4 regions of the Exiguobacterium sp. s145 genome follow, and region 2 is predicted to be linked to each of the others. Evidence: riboswitches for the same ligand, from Rfam matches in the RefSeq annotation. Region 2 holds a riboswitch; each other region holds the start of a gene.
The links. Region 2 has a riboswitch for thiamine pyrophosphate ahead of KNQ07_RS11905 (3-oxoacyl-ACP reductase). Riboswitches for the same ligand answer to the same signal wherever they lie in the genome.

Region 1: linked by a shared signal. The riboswitch ahead of KNQ07_RS02925 (ECF transporter S component) and the one ahead of KNQ07_RS11905 (3-oxoacyl-ACP reductase) in region 2 are both predicted to bind thiamine pyrophosphate.
Region 3: linked by a shared signal. The riboswitch ahead of tenA (thiaminase II) and the one ahead of KNQ07_RS11905 (3-oxoacyl-ACP reductase) in region 2 are both predicted to bind thiamine pyrophosphate.
Region 4: linked by a shared signal. The riboswitch ahead of tenI (thiazole tautomerase TenI) and the one ahead of KNQ07_RS11905 (3-oxoacyl-ACP reductase) in region 2 are both predicted to bind thiamine pyrophosphate.

What each region holds. Positions count from the first base shown of each region.
Region 1 covers NZ_JACSMV010000002.1:17,330-23,162, reverse strand. The annotation lists gene KNQ07_RS02940 (FAD-dependent oxidoreductase) at 1-558, opposite strand, end outside; gene KNQ07_RS02935 (energy-coupling factor transporter transmembrane component T family protein) at 647-1,372, opposite strand; gene KNQ07_RS02930 (ABC transporter ATP-binding protein) at 1,338-2,897, opposite strand; gene KNQ07_RS02925 (ECF transporter S component) at 2,897-3,472, opposite strand; TPP riboswitch at 3,578-3,677, opposite strand; gene KNQ07_RS02920 (50S ribosomal protein L25/general stress protein Ctc) at 3,769-4,446, opposite strand; gene KNQ07_RS02915 (DEAD/DEAH box helicase) at 4,797-5,833, opposite strand, start outside.
Region 2 covers NZ_JACSMV010000016.1:33,211-39,043, forward strand. The annotation lists gene KNQ07_RS11895 (hypothetical protein) at 1-367, shown strand, start outside; gene KNQ07_RS11900 (hypothetical protein) at 387-1,469, shown strand; TPP riboswitch at 1,589-1,689, shown strand; gene KNQ07_RS11905 (3-oxoacyl-ACP reductase) at 1,825-2,577, shown strand; gene KNQ07_RS11910 (LLM class flavin-dependent oxidoreductase) at 2,634-3,944, shown strand; partial or broken gene KNQ07_RS16340 (Fic family protein) at 4,202-4,381, shown strand; gene KNQ07_RS16345 (hypothetical protein) at 4,382-4,624, shown strand; gene KNQ07_RS11920 (hypothetical protein) at 4,645-4,797, shown strand; gene KNQ07_RS11925 (hypothetical protein) at 5,007-5,833, opposite strand, start outside.
Region 3 covers NZ_JACSMV010000008.1:43,225-49,057, forward strand. The annotation lists gene KNQ07_RS08350 (class I SAM-dependent methyltransferase) at 1-815, opposite strand, end outside; gene KNQ07_RS08355 (sporulation protein) at 932-1,705, shown strand; gene tenA (thiaminase II) at 1,773-2,468, opposite strand; TPP riboswitch at 2,543-2,648, opposite strand; gene KNQ07_RS08365 (DUF1002 domain-containing protein) at 2,840-3,721, shown strand; gene abc-f (ribosomal protection-like ABC-F family protein) at 4,000-5,833, shown strand, end outside.
Region 4 covers NZ_JACSMV010000002.1:323,300-329,132, reverse strand. The annotation lists gene KNQ07_RS04795 (MFS transporter) at 1-20, opposite strand, end outside; gene KNQ07_RS04790 (OsmC family protein) at 225-650, shown strand; gene nagZ (beta-N-acetylhexosaminidase) at 656-1,885, shown strand; TPP riboswitch at 1,945-2,047, shown strand; gene tenI (thiazole tautomerase TenI) at 2,138-2,734, shown strand; gene KNQ07_RS04775 (NAD(P)/FAD-dependent oxidoreductase) at 2,731-3,723, shown strand; gene thiS (sulfur carrier protein ThiS) at 3,720-3,923, shown strand; gene KNQ07_RS04765 (thiazole synthase) at 3,927-4,694, shown strand; gene KNQ07_RS04760 (thiazole biosynthesis adenylyltransferase ThiF) at 4,691-5,719, shown strand; gene KNQ07_RS04755 (hypothetical protein) at 5,828-5,833, shown strand, end outside.

The sequences.
Region 1 (5,833 bases), on a different contig from region 2:
GATTCGGTTGACGCCCAGCTGATCGAGTCGCGCGGCCAGTTCCGGACCTGCCGGATGACCGCTGAGCAACGGCTCTTCATGAATCAGGGTGACCGGTGTACCGTTTGACTGAAAGGATGCGGCCATCTCGACTGCCGCTGCACCACTGCCGACGATGACAGGGGAGTCGGCACTCCGGAACGTCTGGAACGCATCTTCCACCCGATAGTTCGGTTTGATCGTGACATGAATCGGGGTGCTTGCTTCCCAGTCGCTCGAACCGATGTTGCAGGACACGATATCATATGGGACGACCCGTCCGGACTGACAAATGACCTGTTTGCCCGCGGCATCGATCCGCATGACCCGGTCCTCAATCCATGTCTTACCGTGCCGTTCACATAATGCTTTGACATCGATGCGGGTTTCGTCGAGTGTATAGGTGCCGTCTGCTAATCCGGAGAACATGCCGGAATAATACTGATAACGGGAGGGGGTGACGACAATCCAGTCGATTTCCGGATGACTCCCTTGTTTTATGCATTCTAAATGCGCATGACCTGCGCCGACTAAGACCATTCGCTTCACGACATTCACCTGCTTTTTTTGAATTCTCTGCATCTGAGAATATGATTCCCTCAACTGAGTGGACATAATCTTCTGCTTGTCAGACAAAAAGGCGAAGCGACGTCGTGATGATGCAGACGAGACCGAAAAACAATCCATCAACGCGGGTGACGACCGGTCGGACATAATAGGTCCGTTCGACCCGAAACTGACGGGCTTCCATCGCAATCGCAATCCGTTCCGAGCGGATGATACTCGTCGTAAACAGCGGCAGACTGATTGCGAAAAATGTCTGCCACGGCCAAATCGACCGTTGTTGCCGGATTCGGCGTGCCTGACGGATGGTCCGGATCGCCTGACGGAAAATCGGAATGGAGCGAAGTCCGGTTAAAAATCCGTAAGCCAGACGGACCGGTAGCCGGCATTGATGAATCAGGCTCATGACGAACCGGGTCGGATCGGTCGTTGCGACGAACGTTATGCTCAGCAGGACAAAAGCCAGCATCCGCGTTGCAACCAGCCAGGCATGAGCAAGACTCTCTTCCGTGATCCGGAACCAACCGAACGCCCACAGTTCCGTTTCCCCTTTTCCGAACGCCGCCATCATCCAAAACGTCAGCAAAAATAATACCGTATACGGCACAAGACGGAAGACCAGCGTGGACAGCTTCCATCCGGAACAGGCTACACCGACGGCTGCAAACAGAAGCAAGGCGACTGTCACCGGCAGACGTGACGTCGTAATCAGCAACAGCATGACATACACCAGTGTTCCGAGCTTCACGGCGGGATTAAGGCGTGCGAGCAGCGAATTGTTTTCCTGCACGGTGTTTCACCTCCTCGAGTTGCTGATAGCGTACCGATACCGGGCGGATCAACTGGTTATGCTCAAGCAATGATTCGTTCCGGAACAATTCATCCGGTGCCCCGTCAAATTGAATGTGCTTCTCGCCGATGACGACAACGCGGTCGGCGTAACGGTAGACCAGCTCCATGTCGTGCGTCACCATGATCAGCGTAGTTCCCGCTTCCCGGGCTTGGTGTAACACATCGAGAATCTGAGCGGTCGTCTCAGCATCTTGTCCGAAGGTCGGTTCATCGAGTAACAGGACAGCTTTTCGTTCCAGCAACATCGTCGCGACACTTAAGCGTCTTTTTTGCCCGAGACTGAGTGCAAGCGGGGACTGAGCGGCGACATCCTCCAAACGGTAGTGTTGCAGGGCGTCAGCTACTTGACTTCGTGCCGTTGACGGAGAGCTGATGGCCAGTTCATCGGCGACCGTCTGTTTCAGAAATTGAAACTCCGGTTGCTGAAAGACGAAACCAACTTGCCGGTAAAACGTCCGGTCCCGCCATTTTTTCAAAGGTGTCTGAAACAGCTTGATCGTCCCGCTTTGCGCCGGCAACAGTTTTGCCAGCGTCTCAAGCAGGGTGCTTTTACCGGCAGCGTTGCGTCCGACGAGCATGATCCATTCTCCGGCGGACGCGGTCAGCGAAATCCGGTCGAGAATCACCCGTTTGCCATGCGTGATCGTCACATCGGTCAAATCAAACGTCGTTTCGTTTGCCACCGGACGTCTTGCGACGGGCGGGTTATTCAGAAACCGCGCTGTTGCGACCGTCAGCGGAATCGTCTCGAGTGTATAAGGATAGAGCAATGGCGACATGATACCGTGCCGGATCAGTTCCTCCCGTTTCTCTTCGAAGACTTCAAGCGGGGAACCGTCAAGCCTCAGCTGTCCTTCCCGAAAGACCAACACACGGTCAGCAAACGTCACACATTCTTCCAGTTGATGTTCGATCAACACCAGTGTCACGTTCGGATTGTGATGCAATTCTTCAATCAGCTCCATCATCAATCGGCGGCCGTGCGGATCGAGTTGCGCCGTCGGTTCATCGAGTAACAGGATGTCCGGTTCGAGTGCCAACACACAGGCCAAAGCAAGCCGTTGTTTCATCCCGCCGGACAGTCCGGCAATTTGCGTCGTCAAGGCGAGGTCGAGTCCAACCCGTTTCAACACCGTTCTGATTCGTTCTTCCATTTCATCGCGGGGAATACTCCGGTTTTCCAGACTGAAGGCGATTTCCGCCCCGACCGTCTGCATGCAAAACTGATCGTCCGGCTGTTGAAACAGCATGCCGACGGTTCCGTCTGCGCGCCATTCACCGGTGACTTCCGCCTCAATCGTTTCCGGCATCAGACCGGCAAGCGTATGCAAGAAGGTCGTTTTGCCGCTGCCGCTCGGACCAATCAATAAGGTCGTCTCTCCTTGCCGGAGCGACACGGTCAAGTCGTTTAAAACATCTCGGTCTTGATCCGGATAGCGGACGGTCAGATTCCGGCACCACATCAGGCAGCCCGCCGTTTCTGTTGTCGTCCGACGGCGTAACCGTTCAGCGTTCCCGTCTTGACGAGTGAGTCGACGATGATTTTCGCGAGCAATCCGCCAAGTAATGCCCCACTGACCAGTTGCAGGGAAAACGTCAATAGCAGTGTCGTCGTCGTATAGTAGGCGAACCCATTGACGACCAGACTATAGACCATACTTCCGACAGCCGCAAACATGCCCGACAGCATCAAGGTGAAGGTGTTGAAGTTCCGGTAGCCGACTAACAGAAAAGCAACCTCAGCGCCAATGCCTTGCGCAAGTCCAATCAATAAAGCCGATAAACCGAAGTGACTCCCTGTAAACAACTCGACGGCAGCAGCGACGACTTCTGCAATCAATGCCGCGCCTGGTTTTTGAATGATGTAGGCGACAAGGGGACTGGCGATGACCCAGATGCCGAACATCCAGTTTGCTCCGACCGGTCCAAAGATGGCCGAGATCGGCAACCATAACGTCGACCATCCTAAGTAGAGGACACCACAAGCTACGGCGAGCATCATCATGACGATGATTTCTTTCATTTTCCAACTGTTCATAATCACTTCTCCTTTGAATGCACACCCACAAAGAAACCACAAAAAAGACCGCCCTCTATGAAAAGAGAGCGGTCGTGTAACCTGCAAGATGCAGAAAAAGAGCACGAGGATTCCGCTCCACTTTCCTACGCTAGTATGAACTAGATCAGGTTCAAAGGGTCCGAAGTAAATCGTCTCAGCCGAGCGGGCTCCCCTAGTGGATGTGTCAATGATGTGTACCTTCTTCACTGTACGGCTGTCGCCGCGACTTGTCAATATGCATAAAAAAACCTCCCACGAGGGGAGGGGAGAAAAGATTACTCTTTATCTTCTTTGTTTTCTTCAGCTTGCTCTTCAGAAGTTTGTTCTGAATCGTCTGTCGCTGTATCCGCATCAGCTGCTTGTGCCTCAGCTTCTGCTTCTTCGATTTCTTCAAGTTCAGCTTCAAGTGTCGATTCAACGACCGCTGCAACTTGGATGTCACCTTCTGTGACGACACGGAAATCTTTTTCTTCCGGAAGATCAGCGACTGTAATCGAATCTCCGATTGCAAGTTCCGTTACATCCACTTCGATGCGTTCCGGTAATTTATCTGGTGTTGCGGCAACTGTTACTTTAAAGAGTGTTTGTGAAAGGAATCCGCCAAGTTTCGCGCCAGCTGCTTCGCCGACCAGGACGATATCCGTTTCGACTTCTGTTTCTTCATCCATTTTAACAGCGATGAATTCAACGTGTTTGATTGTTGGTGTAAAGATGTCCATATCGAGTTTGTTGATCAATGTGTTGACCTTTTTACCGCCGATTTGAAGAGCAACCAAGACGTTTTCGCCGTGATCACGGACAACTTTGACCAATTCTTTTTCGTCGAATGAAATCGGTGTGCTTTCCACTTTGTAGCCATACACGACACCAAGAGCTTTTCCTTCATGACGTAATTGCTTTCTAAGTGAGCGCGGGCGTACTTCGCGTTCTTCTACTTTTAATGTTACTGACATGTTCATTTCCCCCTTGAATTTGGTATAGCCCTCAAAAGGTAATGAATGTAGGAGTGGAACAATAGGTTCCAACAGAAATTCATGCGCTAAATGCTAGTTCAACTGGATTTCATTCAGAAATGAAAAACGAAGTGAGTAAGTAGCATTTCTCTCCCAGGTCATTACGCTGATATTGAGAAACAATAATTGAAAAGCGACCGTGTTATACGGTGCTAATGTAGATATACCCCTATCTTTCAAAAGTTAAAACCTTTTTTTCTGAATTTGATTGTCGAAAGACCTTCAAACCTGTTGATAGACAACGGATTGAAGGTCCTTCATTTTTTTAAGATTTTCTTTGATTTGTGTGGTTACTCACCTGCTGAATCGATAAAAGCGGGGGAATCGAGCAGACGGACGAGTTCACGAATCGTTAAAATATCCGGCTTCTGATCCGATAAGACGGCATCAATCATCGTCGCTTTGCGATCTTGTAATTCCGCCATCTTTTCCTCGATCGTTCCGGTCATCAACAGCTTGATCACTTCGACCGGTGACTGCTGTCCCAATCGATGAGCCCGGTCAGCCGCTTGTTGCTCGACGGCCGGATTCCACCAACTGTCGTACAAAATGACGGTATCTGCCGTCGCCAGATTCAGACCGGTCCCGCCGGCCTTCAAGGAAATCAGGAAGAGATCAACTTCACCGGCATTAAACCTTTCACACAGTGCGACCCGGTCCTCAACCGGTGTCTCACCCGTCAGCAGAAAGTGGGCACGTTGTCGTGCTGCCAGTCGTTCCCGAATCCGGGCCAGCATCTTCGTATACTGGGAAAAAATCAGGATCCGGTGTCCGGCGGCTAATTTTTCTTCAATTAACGTCAGCAGACGTTCGAGTTTTGTGGATTCGCCTGTATAATCTTCGACAAACAGCGCCGGATCACAGCAAATCTGCCGTAAGCGGGTCAAACCGGCCAGCAACTTAATCCGGTCCTCACGTTTCGTTTCATCCAAATGACGCAATGTTTCCAGTTGCAGTTTAGATAAGTAGGAGGCGTAAAGCTTTTTCTGTGTCGGGCCAAGGTCTGTATAGTGATGGACAATCTGCTTCTTCGGTAAATCCTGCAACACCTCATCTTTGGTCCGCCGCATCAGAAACGGACGGATGAATCGTTTGATCTCGTCATGCGACCACGTTTGAAACGTCTGTAAGTCCGGCAGCAAGGAAGGGAAGATGACTCGGAAAATCGACCAGAGATCATCGGTCCGGTTTTCAAGCGGCGTTCCGGTCAAGGCAAACCGACGTTTCGCCCGAATCCGGCGCAAGCGGACAGCGGTTTGTGACGCCGGATTCTTCAGATGTTGTGCCTCATCAAAAATTACGACGTCGTATTCGACGGCCTGGTGTG
Region 2 (5,833 bases):
GCTATTACCCGACCACTTACAAGTAGTATCAAAAATTACTGGAGAGTCGACAGCAATCAACATGCTCTACACCTTTAACATCATTGACACTTTCGTCATTTTAGCACTCGCGCTCTTCGTCATCACGATCATCTTCCTGTTTGTCTTGACAGAGCGGTCTTATCGGAAAGGAAAGGCGTTACTGACGATTGCCAGGGATGTATCCCTCTTGATTGTGCCATTCATCGCATTGCGTTACGTATTTGATGCAACGAGCATACTCGTTCCGAATCAACAAGTGTTCGTTTATCTATCCTTTATTCTCGCCTATTTTGTATATGTGAGTTGGAAGTGTATTCAATTACTAAACCATAAAGTATCTATCTAAGAGTTAGAAGGAGGAAGCCATGAGACGATACAAAGAAATGATCATCGTTGGGGGCATTGCTGGAGTGACCTTACTCAGTTATTTTGGTTATGCCGCCAGTATTAAAGGATCGGACTATGAGGTCGAAAGTTTACAAAAAGGAACTGCTGAAGAGCTGAAGAGGATCAATATTGAGGTTGAAAATGGAGACATCAAACCGACTCAATACAATGTTCAATTAGACGGTCAGATCACTAGTGAATCGCAGAACTATATCACAAGCTTGTTCAATAATTACGCAGCTGACTTTCCATCCGATTTCTATCGCTTCATTTCAAAAGAAGACGTATTTACGAGTGAGATCGGTCCACGGACGTACGGCATTAAGATGAATGAATCAAAGTTAAACTACCACTCTTATGATAAAAGTACGCAGAAGCAGTTCAAAAAAACATTCGATTACCGTCTCGCTGTACCTGATCGCGAAACGTCTGATGTACGTGTTTTTTATCAGGATGGTATGAACGTATACGTTCAGTGGGATGATCACAGCACGAAAGAAAAGTCGACAGTTCTGTTACTCAACCTTGCAAGAGGAAAGGTCGAGATGCTTCAATCCAAGCAACTTAAAAACAATCGAGAACGGCAGTATGTCGTCGTCAATCCTTATGGAATCGTCTACCGCGAAATTACGTATGACGCGGAAGGGGCAGAAAAAGACAGTGCTTACTATTTAGATAACGGTAAAAGCATCAAGCGTCTCAAAGCACTCGACGCTTACGCAGCAGAGGGCAACTTCAATACCGCTGACGATAATCAATCGTTGATCGCTTATGGGGTGTTTGATTCAGAAAATAGTAAAAGCATCAAATGGAGTACTTATGACTTTAAGACGAATCAAGTCAAGCAACATGAAGTGGAAGGGCAACATACTTATCGTTTCAATGGCTCCTATACGATGATTGCGCAGGATAAGCTATACCACATCGCTAACATCAATGACTCAGACTTCCAGGTCACGGTAGTCGATACGAAAAATGAAACGATTACGTACCAAGGGATCATCAAAGATAAGAATTCTAAAAAAAATCGTCTGATACAAGATGTGACTGTATTGGAGTAATCCTTATCGGGTGATGAATCTGTCTTTTGCGTTTGATATTTAAAGAGGTACTGTTAACGAGTCACTGACATCATCATTGACAGGTGTTTGGAAGACCACTAAAGTGAAGATAACTTAAATAGAATCACTAGGGGTGTTATTAAACTGAGATGAGTAGCTACTCAAACCCTTTGAACCTGAACTAGGTCGTACTAGCGTAGGGAAGTGTAGACTCTGATGAACAAGCGGAGACGATTGTGTCGTTCTTTGCTATGTGATTATTTAGATGTGCGCAACTTTCCTTTTGGAGAGTTGCGCTTTTTTATTTACTACTTCGCTATTTAAGTTTCAAAAATTGATGGAGGAGTGGGGAACAATGACCAGAACGGTTTTAGTAACGGGAAGTAGTCGAGGATTGGGGGCGACGATTGCAAGAGTGTTGGTGAACAACGGATTTAAAGTCGTAATTAATTACTATAAAAGCAAGAATGCGGCAGAGAAACTTGTAAGCGAACTGGGAGTAGAGAATGCTATTGCCTTGTATGCGGATGTCACGAAGCGACAAGATGTCGAGCACTTGATTCAATCAGCCACTACGCATTATGGACAAATCGATGTTGTAGTCAATAATGCATTAGTAGATTTTAAATTCGATCCGATGGCACAAAAAGCGTTTATCGATTTAAACTGGGAAGATTACCAAAAACAACTGGATGGAACACTGAAAGCGGCATTTCATGTCACCCAAAGTGTCTTGCCACAATTCATTGAACGAAATATCGGTAGCATCATCAGTATCGGAACAAACCTCTATCAAAATCCAGTCGTTCCCTATCATGAATATACGACAGCAAAGGCAGGTCTGATTGGCTTTAGCCGTAATCTAGCAGCGGAATTAGGTCAATACGGCATAAACGTGAACGTAGTGTCCGGCGGGTTGTTGAAAGTGACTGATGCTAGTTCTGTAACCACCGCTGAAGTATTCGATTTAATTGCCCAATCGACACCGTTAAAAAGAGTGACGAGTCTAGAAGAAGTAGCACAGTTGGTCGCTTTTTTGGCATCAGAAGCAGCGTCTGGGATTACTGGCCAAAACTTAACCGTAGATGGTGGGTTAACGATGAATTAAAACAGATGTGTTAAAAAGATTGACTATTTATAGGAGAAGGGAGTCATGAACTGAAGATGACGAACAGGAATCAGTTAAATATCGGCGTGTTGTTATATGGATGTGGTCATCACCAAGCCGCATGGTTAATGCCCGACTCTAAAATTGAAGAGATCGGAGAGAGTAGCTATTATCAGCGATTGGCTCAAATAGCAGAATCCGGTTATTTGGACGCTGTATTTTTTGCTGACAATCAATCTTTTCCGGCTGCAAATGCGACTGATTTACCCGCCTTTTGGTTGGATCCTTTAATCAATTTAACGGCTATTTCTCAAGTAACTAACCACATAGGATTAGTCTCAACGATATCAAGCACGTTTTCAAATCCATATACGGCAGCGAGACAATTGCTAAGTCTTGATCACGTGACTAATGGGCGTGTAGGGTGGAACTTAGTGACTTCGATGACGGACTGGGAAGCATTAAATCATAATATGGATGCATTACCTACAAGGGAAGAACGGTATAAAAAGGCGGAAGAATTTGCGATTTTGATGGAGAAGCTATTTTTATCGTGGGATCAAGATGATTTTCTTTCAGATCGATTAGTTAACCGATTAATTGATCCTGAAAAAATTCAACCTATCCATCATACTGGGACCTATTTTAGCGTAAAAGGTCCTTTATCTACTCCGCGTAGCCCCCAAGGGAAACCAGTAGCTATGCAAGCGGGTGCGTCGGAACAAGGGATTGCCCTTGCATCAAGACATGCAGATGCCGTCTATTCTGTGTCATGGAATTTTAGACAAGCGCATGCATTTCGGGAGAAGCTGCAGGGGAAAATCAAACAAACTGAGTCACCAAATCGGAAGATTAAGATATACCCAGGCTTAGTGACGTATGTCGGGAAAACACGAGAAGAGGCATTAGCCAAAAAAGCCGAACTAGATGAAAAATTACCGTTTGAAAATGCGTTGAAACAATTGAGCTTCTTTTTGCAGCAGGACTGCTCCACATGGGATCTCGAAGCAAAGATACCGGTCTTACCATCAATTGAAGAGTTTTCAGGACCCATTGGACGCTATCAAACGATTCTAGAGATTATCGAAGATACGGATCCTACACTAAAAGAACTGCTAGGTTATCTGGCTGCGGGAGGAGGACACTTGACATTGATTGGTACTCCGGCAGAAATTGCGGATCAGATGGGATTTTGGTTTAACGAGGGAGTGGCAGATGGCTTCAACTTAATGCCGCCGTCACTACCATCGAGTTTAGAAGATTTTGTAGATATGATTGTTCCTGAGCTTCAAAAAAGAGGATTGTTTAGAGAGGCGTACCAAGGGACTACACTTCGAGAATATATAGGTTTAGATAATCCTTTATGACGCAACTGATTTAGAAAGCAATAAAAGTATAAATAAAGTACCTATGATTCTAAGATGTATCAAGTTAAGAATTAGGAAGTCGTGCTATTATTTATCTATTTAATAGCTTATATAATATGATTAAGCACAAAAAGTTATACCACATCGCTCGCATTAAAGATTCAGATATCTAAGTTACCGTAGTCGATACGAATAATGAATTGTTATCATGTAATATAATTTGATCAACACATATGAGATTTAGTAATGAAGAATTTATGAATGTTTGCAAATGCGATGAATATACCATTATTTTTAATGAATCTAGTTGCAAATTAAATAGAAATATCACATCGAAGTCTATTTCGGCCAATAACATAAGTGAAAAGTTAGCTTATTATTATGGTGAACTTAATATGATCCATCCGTTCCGAGAAGGGAACGGACGTACACAGAAAATGTTTATTGAAAAAGTAGCAGATAAGCTGGGTTACTCTCTCCAGTTAGAAAAGGTAGACTCTAAGAAATTACTCGAGGTGACGATTGAGTCAGTAAATGGAACTGGAAGACCTTTGAAAAAAGTCTTTGAAGAGGTAATTGTAACCAAACACTTCAAAAGTCAATCTGATCAGTCACATATAAATAGTAAAAGTATTACTTCAACAAATGTAAGCAAAAACAATTATGATTTAGAAAGATGAGCTAAAAAGGAGGGACTAGTATGGATGCGGTCAAGCGATTGAAAGAAGATATTGAGAATAGTGCAGATTGGAATGTAACTATTACAGTTAGTAAAAAAGATCTCGAGAAACTAATTCGTGCGTACGAAGAATTAAAAAAGCAATCTAAGCAAGAGGATAAAACTAAAAAATAAAAAAATGTTAAAGGACTGAGTCAAAGCTTCTTAAGAAGTGAATGATTTGGTTCTATTTTTATAAAAAAATATTATGAGGACTTATGTACTGTTTTGTAGAATCGCACAGTATGGGAATATCAGTGTTTAAAATGTATACCATGTTTTATGCTGGAGCATAAAACATGGTTGTATGAGTGTAAAAGATAACTCCAGCTAAAAAGACGAAATCATCTCTCAGTCACCTTTTCTGTAGTAGATTCAGCCCCTTCAGTTCTGTCTTCAGGACTTTGCCGCGGAGAATCATGAAGTGTTTCAATGTCGAAATGACAAGCTAACACGTGTCCGGTCCGTTCGTGAGGACTGTCTAATGGTTCGGGAATAACCGAGATATTTGACGAACAAGTAATCATGAACTCCTTCATGCGCCTCGATTCCGCGAACTGGTTCATATGTTCAGATACCTCTTCTGTGTAATGAACTGTGACCAACAGCTCTGGGCTTGGTGTTTTCCAATTCTCTTGTTTCAGTATCGCACGTTCTAAAAAAAATTGATGACTGAGTAGTTGGAAATACGTTGGCAACTTGAACCATGCAACGTCTTTCTGATCTAAGTAACCAAGAGTATTTAACTCTGCAGGACTGACAGCTCGGTCTCGCACTCTTGTATTTCTTTGATTCTGGACTTCTTCAAAGCTTCCCACATCATCGCTAACTTTTATTGATATAAATGCTCTTTGCCCTTCATCCATTTTATATATCTTTGAATAGAGAGCATACTTCGGAAATCCTTTGTGAATTGACAGACGAAAACGATCGCTCAAAGCTTCTCGTTCTTCGACATCATTGGTCTCGAACTTAAAATTATCAAATTCAACATGATTTACGAGAGTATACCAATACCCGACACTCGTCGCCGTACCAAGTCTTTTATTTTCCAGACGAATTGATGCTATGTCATTTTTTTCGTTCAGATCATTCGAATCTATCCATTTAACTTTTTCAGACAATGGTGGATGCAGCGGAACATATATCTCTTTCTTCTGGAGCGACAAGA
Region 3 (5,833 bases), on a different contig from region 2:
TCGACGGCACGTGCGAGCGCAACGTCCGTCGCAACATCACAGGCGTGAAGCGTCACCATTAAGTCGACTTCCGTATCCTGGTCGTAATCGTGGACATCACCGACACGGAAGGACAAATCATCATACCCTAAATCAGCAGCGATCGCGGCACATTCCTCAATGACTTCTTTTTTTAGATCAAGACCGGTGACATTTAAATCAAAACCTTTAACGATCTTCAAGTAATGATAAAGAGCAAACGTCAGATACGATTTTCCGCATCCAAAATCTAAAATCCGCAATGTACGTCCTTTCGGCAACACCGCGATACTGTCTTCGACAAATTCCAGAAACCGATTAATTTGTTTGAATTTGTCGTATTTTTGGCGTTTGACCTGTCCTTCTTCCGTCATGACACCTAAACGGATTAAAAACGGCACCGGTACACCGTCTTCTAACAAGTGACTTTTCTTGCGGTTATGAGACAACTCTGCCTGAATCGGTTCTTTGACGGTCGTCTTAATAGAGACTTTCATTTTCTTCGAGAGTTGAAACTGGACTTCTTCCGTTTCGAACCGGAATAAAAATTGACGGAATTCGTCAAAGAATTGGTCCATTCTTACAATAAATTCTTCTATACTTAAATTCTCATGCTTAATGATCCGTTCATGTTGAAACTCTAACTGGATTGCATACGTATCTCTAAGTAGAATCGGTTTTACCTTGATTCGGCGGAGATCATTTGATTTCAGACGCGGAGCGCTGATCGTCGCGTGTATGAGTGAAGTCGCCTGCAGTTTTTCCGTGAGCAAGTCTTTTAATTGATGTAGTTCCACGTATCGTCCCGTCCTTTTTTGTTTGGTCTTTCGAAACTGTAGCAAATTCATCCGTGTTCGACAAGCAAGTCAGCTTTCTTTTCAGTCGTCATACTTAATTTAAGGAGGAACACAACATGTTTAAAAAAATCCTTTCCCAAATCGGTATCGGTGCCGCAACGGTCGACACACGCCTCGAGCAAGAACACTGTGAACCCGGCGGTACGATTCAAGGAGTCGTCCATATCAAAGGCGGTAACGTCAATCAGGAAATCGCACGGATTTATCTCGCCTTCAACACCCAGTACAAACAGGAAGTTGGGGACAGCAAGACATTCACGACATTCACACTGGATCGGTTTGTGTTAAATGAAGCACCGTTTACGATCGAAGCCGGTGTCGAACGCGAAATTCCGTTCACGCTGCAGGTTCCTTTTAATACCCCCCTCTCCGTCAGTCAATCGAAATCCTGGATTGAGACCGGTCTTGATATCGCGCAAGCAGTCGATCCGTCCGATCATGATGCGGTCGTCGTCAAGGCAAACGACTATCAATCCGTCATTCTGGAAGCGATGGAAGATCTCGGATTCCGTTTGAAGAAAGCAGATACAGAAAAATTACCGGGCCGCTTCCGAAAAGATTTACCGATCGCGCAGGAACTCGAATATTCTGCCCGCGGCACGCATTATGCGCATAAACTGGATGAAATCGAAGTCATCTTGCTGCAGGACCGGTCCGGAATCGATATCGTTCTTCAAATCGACCGTCGTGCCCACAGCCTCGGCTCTTTGTTCAGCGAAATGGCGGGTACGGACGAAACGATGACGAAACTTTCATTATCCAATCAGGAGTTAACCAATCCGTCGCTGGTGAAACAACGCCTCGCAGATTTGATTGAACACCACAGCTGATTTATCTTTTCTATATAAAACACCGGATCCGCCAACAAGCGAATCCGGTGTTTTACGTTGTCTTGTCTTATTTCAATGATGTCGTTGTAATAATCTGTGCCAGGCTTTTTTCAAATGTCTCTTCCGTCCAGCCCATTTCCCAAAACATCAATTCGTAATAACAGCTTCTGACGAAATGCTGCTTCATCCGGGTGCGTTCTTGATCACTTGCTTGCGCTGCCAGCTCATTCAAACGCTCGATCTGTTCAAAGACTACCCGCTCGAACCAGTCCGAACTGTATGTCGCAATCCATTGTTGATAAATCGGTGAAGCCGGTACAGCGCTCTGTAACTGTTGTCCGATTTCATAATAGAGCCAGTAACACGGTAAGATGGCAGCAATTGTCTCCCCGAGCGTCCCTTCGCTCGCATGGTGCATATGTGAAATATAGGCGTATGCGGTCGGAGCCGGCTCAAACCGGGCTAATGTTTCGTCCGAAATCCCAAGCGGTTTAAAAAACGACTGGTGCAGACTCAGTTCTGCGGCATAGGTCGATGTCGCATGTTCCGCGAGCTCTGCAATCGTCACGAAATCCTGTGCCTTGGACGCGGCACGGGCCTGAATTTTCGCGAAATGTTTTAAGTAATAGGCGTCTTGGAGTACGTAATGTCGGAATTTCTTCTCCGGCAATGTCCCGTCTGCAAGACCGGTCACGAACGGATGCGTAAAACTGCTGTCCCAATACTGTCCTGCCGCTTGCCGGATTTCTTCACTGAATTTCATATTTCTTCCTCCTTTTTTCATCAAAAAAACGCCACACCTGATGTCAGGTATGACGTGAAAAGACCAGAAAAAGAGGATCTGTCACGCCACTTCCCTCCGTAAGTCCAAACTTAATCAGGTTCAAAGGGTCCGCACGTCTCCGTCGTCTCAGTCAGCCTACTGACTCCCCTAGTGGTCGCTATTTGATTTGTTTCAAGTGTAACATGATTTCATTCAATTCTGAACCTGCTCCCCTTCTTTCCATTGTTTTTCTGTACAATGAACATGACGGAAGGTCGATGTCGGCTCGTCCTTGAGACCGATTCTCTTCCGTCACCGGTCGATTAGACTGAAATTAGTACCTGATACTTAACTTACGGAGGAATCTGACAATGAATAAAACCATCACATGGACTGCTTCGGCATTACTTGCCACGACGTTATTACTGCCTACTGCCGCATCTGCCGAACAGGTCGTCGACAAAACGATCATCACACTCGGTGAATCGCTCGGAGCAAAGGATAAAGCATGGGTGTTGTCCCGCCTCAATGCACCGGAAGGCATCACTCCGATCATCGCGACGTCTGCCGATGAGGAAAAATATCTCGGAAAAAACATTCCCCAGTCCCAACGCGGCGGCAATATGTATTCTTCCGCCAAGATCGAATTGGCTGAAAAAGGCGACGGTCTGTCCGTCGCAACCGAAAATATCACGTGGGTCACAAAAGACATGTATTTGAATGCGCTGGTCACGGCCGGTGTGACCGATGCCGACATTACGATTACTTCCCCTTATAAAGTAACCGGTACATCTGCCTTGACTGGTATCATGAAAGCCTATGATCAAACGTCAAGTGAGACCGGTATCAAACTGACGGATGAACGGAAAGATTTAGCCCAACAAGAATTATCGGTCACATCAGATGTCGGAAAAACCGTCGGGACGGATAAAGTCGCCGACTTGATGAACGAAATCAAAGCCGAAATCGCGAAGCAAAAACCGGAGACGAAAGTCGAAATCGAGAATGTCATCGTCCAAGTCATTCAAAACAATAATATCAATCTGTCCGATGCCCAAATGGAGCGCTTGACCGGTCTGTTTAACCAAATGGAAAAAGCTGATCTTAACTGGGGACAGATTGAGACGGGACTGAAGGATGCCGGACAAAACATCCAGTCCTTTGCGACATCGGAAGAAACAAAAGGATTTTTTGCCAAACTGTTTGACGGTTTAAGTGCCTTCTTTAATTCCATCGCCGGTTTATTTAAATAATCTGCTCTTCCTTTCATTCCCGGTGGCATGGTAAAATAGAGTCATCGAATGAGAAAAGGTGGTGTGGAAAGATGGGTTTTGCTGCGTGTAAGCATTGGTTGATGGAACAACTGTATCTGTTGCGCGCGATTTTTCATGGAATGGCGTTCTAAGGGACTAGTCTGTCCTTTTTTGAAGAACTCTATACTTGAAAAATAAAGCAAAGCGCATCTTCCACTGGTGAAGGAGAGTGCTGTTTGCGCTCTCCTTTTTTTGATGCGTCAGAGAGGAAAATTCATATGATGATCTGCGACATCCAACACCTGTCCAAACAATTCGGAGGCGACGATATTTTAACGGATGTGTCCCTCTTTATCCAGTCACATGACCGCATCGGCTTGATCGGACGTAACGGGAGCGGGAAAACGACTTTCCTGCGTTTACTGGCCCGGCTTGATTCACCTGACACCGGAACCATCTACCAAAAAAGCGGGCTATCCATCGGTTATTTGGAACAATTGCCGGTATTCGATCCCCACATGACCGGTCTTGACGTCCTCTGGACCGCGTTCGCCCCGCTGCTCGACTTACGGCAATCGTTGCACCGGCTCGAACAAGAGATGGCAACGAAAACCGATCAACTCGAGTCACTGCTTGCCCAGTACACGAAGGTGACCGAAGCATTCGAGCGGCAAGGCGGCTATTTACTGGAGTCTAAAGTCGACCGGATGATTAACGGTTTACGGCTTCATCCGTTACTTGATCGTCCGTTCGATCAGCTCAGCGGCGGTGAACAAACAAAAATCTGTCTCGGACGGATGCTGTTAAGTGAACCTGACTTGTTGATTCTTGACGAACCGACTAACCATCTCGATCTGGACGCCGTCGAATGGCTCGAGTCATTTTTAGCACACTATGCCGGCGCCGTCTTACTCGTGTCTCACGACCGCGTCTTTCTTGATACGGTCGTGACGAGCATCGCCGAACTCGAAGATGGTGAAGTCCGGCTCTACCATGGAAACTATACGTACTACATGACGGAAAAAGAACGTCTTTTACTTGAACAATTCCATGCCTATCAGGAACAGCAAAAAAAGATCAAGCAAATGAAGGACGCGATCCGCCGTCTCCGGCAGTGGGCCAATGAAGCTTCTCCCCCAAGCGAAAAGCTGTTCCGGAAGGCAAAATCAATGGAACGTGCGCTGGATCGAATCGAACGGATCAAACGTCCGAAGCTTGAGGCCGAGACACCGGATCTTACGTTTACGGCACAAGGTAAAACAAGCCGGACGGTCTATCGTCTGGAGGACGTCGGCGTTTCCTTCACCGAGTCACCGTTGTTTCACTCCTTAACCGTCGATATCGTTGCCAAGGATCGCTTGGCCATCGTCGGTGCCAATGGAAGTGGGAAAACGACTCTGTTGCAATTGTTGTTAGGTCATATTCAACCGACGAGCGGTCTCATCTCCCAAGGTCCTTCGGTCAAAATCGGCTATTTATCCCAACACATCGACTTTCCTGACGATCAACGGTTAATCGATGTCTTCCGGTCAAACATCGTATGTGATGAAGGGACAGCCCGTAAACGGCTCGCCCAGTTTTTATTTTTTGGACCCCGTGTCTTTTTACCTGTGACCGCTTTAAGCGGAGGCGAGCGTATGCGGCTGATGCTCGCAATCCTTGTCAACTCGGAATTAAACGTCTTGATCCTTGATGAACCGACGAACCATCTCGACATCGAATCACGGGATGCCCTCGAAGAGGCGCTTGAATCGTTTAACGGAACGCTGATCGCTGTTTCGCATGACCGCTACTTTTTAAATCGGCTGTTTACGAAAACACTTTGGCTCGGACAAACACCGACACTGTATCACGGCCCTTATGCGTATGCAACAAGCAAACGGACTGTCGCGTCCCCTGCCGCTGAACCGACACAACTTTCTTCAAATAAAAAATCATCTCAACCGTCACCTTCGATGATCCCGTTGCAAACCTCCCGGCAACTCGAAGAGACAATTCAGCAGGCAGAGCAGGAGCTTTTTCTACTGGAGTCACGACTGGAACAGACAAGCGATTACGAAGCATTGATGAAACTTTCTACCAGTCGGGAAGAGCTGGTTCAAAAGATTGACG
Region 4 (5,833 bases), on a different contig from region 2:
GTCGATGATGATGATGACATAAATAATTCCCCACTTCTGGCGCCTGTGCGCAAAAAAACTATCGTTTATCAGAATAGCATGATTTAACAAGGGCGGAAACCGGATTTGCCTGACACAGAAAAAGAAGCATTATTGTGAATAGACAGTCAATTTCACCTGTCACAGATTCGGGTATACTAACAGAGTAGGAAACATCACTTAAATCAGAAAAGGACGTGATCTTGATGCAAGCAACAGTCACTTGGAATCACAAGATGGGTTTTAGCGGGGAGACCGAATCCGGACATCACTTAGCGATGGATGCCGCGCCAGAAAACGGCGGAGACAATCAAGCACCCCGGCCGACAGAGCTCCTTCTTCACGCCGTCGCCGGTTGTACAGGCATCGATATCGTCTCAATTTTAGAAAAGATGCGTTTGACGCTGACGTCATTTGAAATGGATATCGAAGGCGAACGGGCGGATGATCATCCCCGGCGTTTCACGACGATTTCAATTCATTACCGGCTTGAAGGTGATTTACCGGACGATAAAGTCCGCCGGGCGATTGCCTTATCAAAAGACAAATACTGCTCGGTCTCACAATCGCTGAACGCAGAAATTGAAGTCTATTACTCGATCAACGGCGTCCGGAACGAGGAACCGATTTGAAACGGATGGTTCCTGTTCTGTTGGCAAGTGTCCTCCTCGCCGGTTGTGCTGACGAGCCGGCACAACCGGTCGAACCGCAACCGAAGCCGGCGAAGAAAACAAAGCCGCCGCAGCCGGATCGACCTTCTGCTGCTGAGCGGGCAGAGAAACAACTTAAAGAAACCGTCTCGAACATGTCGACGGCGGAAAAAGTCGATCAGTTGCTGTATATCGGTGTGACGGGAACAGCTCTGACACAAGCCGACCGAACGCTGTTGCAGGATCATGCACTCGGTGGTGTGCTGTTACTCGGCGGCAACATCACGTCGACCGATCAACTGAAAACCTTTACGGCAGCGATTGCTGAAGCCCAACCGGCTGATGCAAAAGCGTTTCTCGGCTTTGACGAAGAGGGCGGACGCGTCAGTCGGGTCCCGGACGCACAGCTCAAATTATCACCGAGTCTGTCGTTCGGTCAAAAAAATGATCCAGCATTGATGAAGGAAGTCGGACAGACACTTGGTTCGATTTCCCGTTTTTACGGCTTTAATATGGACTTCGCCCCGGTTCTTGACGTGAACAGTAATCCGGCGAATCCGATCATCGGCGACCGGGCACTCAGTGCGGATCCGCAACAGGTCGCACGGCTGGGTGTGCCGTTGATGCAGGGAATGAAAAAAGAAGACATCGTTCCGGTCGTCAAACATTTTCCGGGACACGGTGACACGACGGTCGATTCCCATGTCGGTCTGCCGCGGGTCGATGCGACAAAAGCGGAACTCGAACAGACGGAACTGGTCCCGTTCAAGCGGGCGATTGAAGAGGGGGCCGAGATGGTCATGGTCGCGCACATCCTGTTCCCGGCCCTCGACAAAAACCGTCCGTCTTCATTGTCAAAACCGGTCATGACCGGCGTCTTGCGGGATGAACTGAAGTTTGACGGAGTCATCATCACGGATGATCTCGTCATGGGAGCGATTACGGAACAGTACGGTCTTGCCCAGGCCGCAAGTCTTGCGCTTGAAAACGGTGCCGACATGGCGATGTTCTCGGCTCCGGGTGCGTATACGTCCGTCCACAAGGAAATCATGGCACGGATCAAACAAGATAAATTGTCGAGAGCCGATCTCGATCAGAAGGTCATCCGGGTTTTACGCTTAAAACAAACGTATGACTTGTCGCAAACGAAACGTGTCGACGAATACCAACGCTTGATCGAGCAGGTCAAAGCGGTCGAAGCGGACATGCGACATTAATCAAGGGTAGAACAAATCGGACTACCCGTGGTAAACTACAGGCGTACCACACAAATCAATATCTACACTAGGGGAGTCTCGCAGCAGACTGAGACGGAAGTATCCGGACCCTTTGAACCTGATCTAGTTCGTACTAGCGGAGGGAAGTGGATTCCGATCATTCATAGAGGATGCGACGGCTGTCGCCCTTTTTTGTAGGACCACTCCATCAGTTCATGGGGTGGTCCTTTTTCGTGTGGAAAGGGGGAAATGATGAGCCAGTTACATCTGATGACAACCGGTCAACAGGGCTGGGAAACGCTGGAACATACATTACCGGAACTCGCGATGCGTGTCGACCGGATTCATCTGCGGGAACCGCTTTGGTCCGCACGGGAGTTGGTGACCTGTATTGAGTTTTTAATGAAACGCGGGGTGCCGGCGGAACGATTAATCGTCCATGACCGGCTTGACGTCGCTCTCGTCACCGGCATCGGGATTCAACTGACGACACGCAGTATTCCGGTCGATCGTGTCCGGAGCCGTTTTAAGGAACTGCGGATCGGTCAATCGGTCCATTCGCTGACGGAAGCGGCAGCAGCAGAACAAGCCGGTGCGGATTACGTGATGTACGGTCACATTTTTGAAACCGGATCAAAACCCGGTGTACCGCCGCGGGGACTGCATGCCTTAAAACAGATTGTCGAGCAGGTCTCGATTCCGGTCATTGCGATCGGCGGCATCAAACCGGGCAACGTTCAGGAGGTCATTGCGACCGGTTGTTTGGGCGTTGCCGTCTTGTCGGGGATTCTCGGGCAAGCGAATTCGCTTAAAGCAGCTGACCGGTTCCGGGAGGTGATGCAACGATGACACGACCGGATGTCTTAATCATCGGGACCGGCATGATCGGTTTGACGCTCGGCTATGAGTTGCTTAAACGCGGACAAACTGTCCGTTTACTTGACCAGTCGACAGCCGGACAAGGGACGACACGGGCAGCGGCAGGGATGCTTGCGACAGACGAAGAACTGCCGGAACCGTTACACGAACTGGCGGCGCTGAGCCGGACGTTGTATCCGGAGCTGGTCCGGCAATTGTTGGACGAGACCGGTCTCGGGAGCGGTTATCTGGAACAGCCGTTTTGCCTGCATCGAGGAAATCAATTCTTGACGTTCGAACAAGTTGGACAAATCGATTCCCGATTAGTGACGCAGGCTTTACGGAGCGCGATCGAACGACGGGGCGGAGTCATTGAAGAAGACACATCTGTTTCGCAGCTCGTTCGGGACAAACAGCGGATCATCGGCGCCGAGACGAACCGGGGTCTGCGGACAGGCAGACAAATCATTGTCGCCAGTGGTCGTGGATCGGAAGCCGTGTTACGTTCGATCGGCATCACAATCGATACATGTCCGGTCAAGGGGGAATGCCTGTCCGTGCGCCTCATGACCGGATGGCTCGACCGGACACTATTTAATGAACAGGTGTACCTCGTTCCGAAAGCAGACGGACGAATCATCATCGGAGCGACGGAACGGTCCGGGGATGAATCGACGACCGTCAGTCTCGACAGTATTCGTTTGTTAGTGAATCAAGCCATCAGGCTCTATCCGCCGCTTGCGGAAGCTGTGTTTGTCGAAGCGTGGGCCGGCGTCCGACCGCAAACCGGTGACGGTCTGCCGTATCTTGGACCGGTGGACGGCATCGAAGGATTATTCGTCGCAACCGGTCATCACCGGCATGGCATCTTACTGGCACCGGCGACGGCGACTGTGCTGGCAGATTGCATCATGGGGCAAAAACCGAAAGTGATGTTGGGTGCTTTTAGTCACCAGCGACAGGGGGAGAAAACGAAGTGAACATTCGTTTAAATGGAAAAGACTACGCATTGATCGAAGAAACGACGACGTTACACGACTTATTGCAACATCTGGCGATTGACGGAAAAATCGTCATCATCGAGCAGAACCGGCAGATCATCGATCGGTCCCGTTATCCGGACACGACCGTCCAACCCGGTGATGTCGTTGAAATCGTTCATTTTGTAGGAGGAGGATGAATCATGTTAGAAATCGGTGGAAAAACATTTGCTTCACGCTTGTTACTCGGAACGGGAAAATATCCGGATGCAACGACGCAACAACAGGCGGTCGAAGCATCCGGGACGAACATTCTGACGTTTTCAGTCCGACGGCTCGACGTCTTTGCCAAAGGACAGACCAACCCGCTCGCGGCACTTGATTTAAACCGCTACGATTTGTTGCCGAACACGGCGGGTGCAAAGACGGCGGAGGAAGCCGTTCGCCTTGCCCGACTTGCCCGCGCATCCGGGATGTGCGATATGGTCAAAGTTGAAGTGATCGGGTGCGACAAGACGTTATTGCCGGACCCGGTTGAAACGTTGCGGGCGTCAGAGGAACTGATCAAGGACGGTTTCATCGTCTTACCGTATACTTCCGACGATTTATTGCTGGCGCGCCGGCTCGAAGAACTCGGTTGTCATGCGATCATGCCGGCCGCATCACCGATCGGTTCCGGTCAGGGGATTCTGAATCCGCTTGCGCTCAGTTTTATCATCGAACAACTGACGGTCCCGGTCATCGTCGACGCCGGCATCGGTTCACCGGCAGACGTGGCTTACGCAATGGAACTCGGAGCGGATGCTGTCCTGTTGAATTCAGCCGTCGCCCACGCCGGAGATCCCGTTAAGATGGCACAGGCGATGAAACTGGCGGTCGAAGCGGGGCGCCTCGGTTTTGAAGCGGGACGGATCGAGAAAAAACGGTATGCGACGGCAAGCAGTCCGATGACCGGGATCAGCCGACCGTGACGGATCGGTACAGCCGGCAAGTCCGATTTCGTCCGATCGGACAAAAGGGGCAGGATCAAATGGCGGATCGTCACGTCGTCATCATCGGTGCCGGTGCACTCGGGACTGCGAATGCCGAACAGCTTGTCCGGGGAGGGGTCGGACACGTCACGTTGATTGACCGGGATCATGTCGAGTGGAGCAACCTGCAACGGCAACAACTCTATACGGAACAGGACGTGCAGGATCATTTGCCGAAGGCGGTTGCGGCCAAACGCCGGCTCGGCAAAGTCAATTCGGTGGTTTCCGTCACGGCAATCGTCGAAGATGTCACGCCGGAAAATATTGAACGTTTGGTCCGCGGCAGTGATTTAATGATTGATGCGACAGACAACTTCGGTGTCCGGATGCTGATCAATGATGTGGCGGCAAAAAGCGGTATTCCCTGGATTTTTGGTGCCTGCGTCGGCAGTTACGGCATGACTTATACGATTCGCCCCGGACAGACACCTTGTCTGCATTGTCTGCTTGAACATCTGCCGAAACAGCAGGAGACATGCGAGACGTCGGGCGTCATCAGTCCCGTCGTCCAGCTTGTCGCGGCGCATCAAGTGACGGAAGCCTTGAAGTATTTGACGGGAGCGGACAACGCCTTACGGCAGACGTTGCTGTCGTTCGACGTCTGGGACAATCATCAGAGTCAAATCAACGTCGGTTCTCTCAGACAATCCGCGTGCCCGTCTTGCGGAGACGATCCGGTCTATCCGTATCTGAATGCACCGATCGTTCAATTCGTGACTTTGTGCGGACGGGATACGGTTCAAATCCGCGGCGAAGGACCGCGGGATTTAGTCCGGCTTGAACAGGAGCTGACTACACACGGGATCAGCTGTCTCCAGAATCCATATCTGCTGATGTTCAAGGCGGACGATTACCGGATTACGGCTTTTGCCGACGGGCGAATTCTTCTCCATGGCGAAGCAAATCTTCAGCAGGCCAAACGAGTATATGAGAACTATTTCACCGGAATATTCACAAAAAAGTAAAACATTTTTTTCGATACATGTTTTAGATGTTTAAAAAAGAGGTAAATAAGACTTCAGACGTAAGTCGGAGATTTTTGGTGAAATTGAATGTGAAGAGGAGTGATTACGATGAAA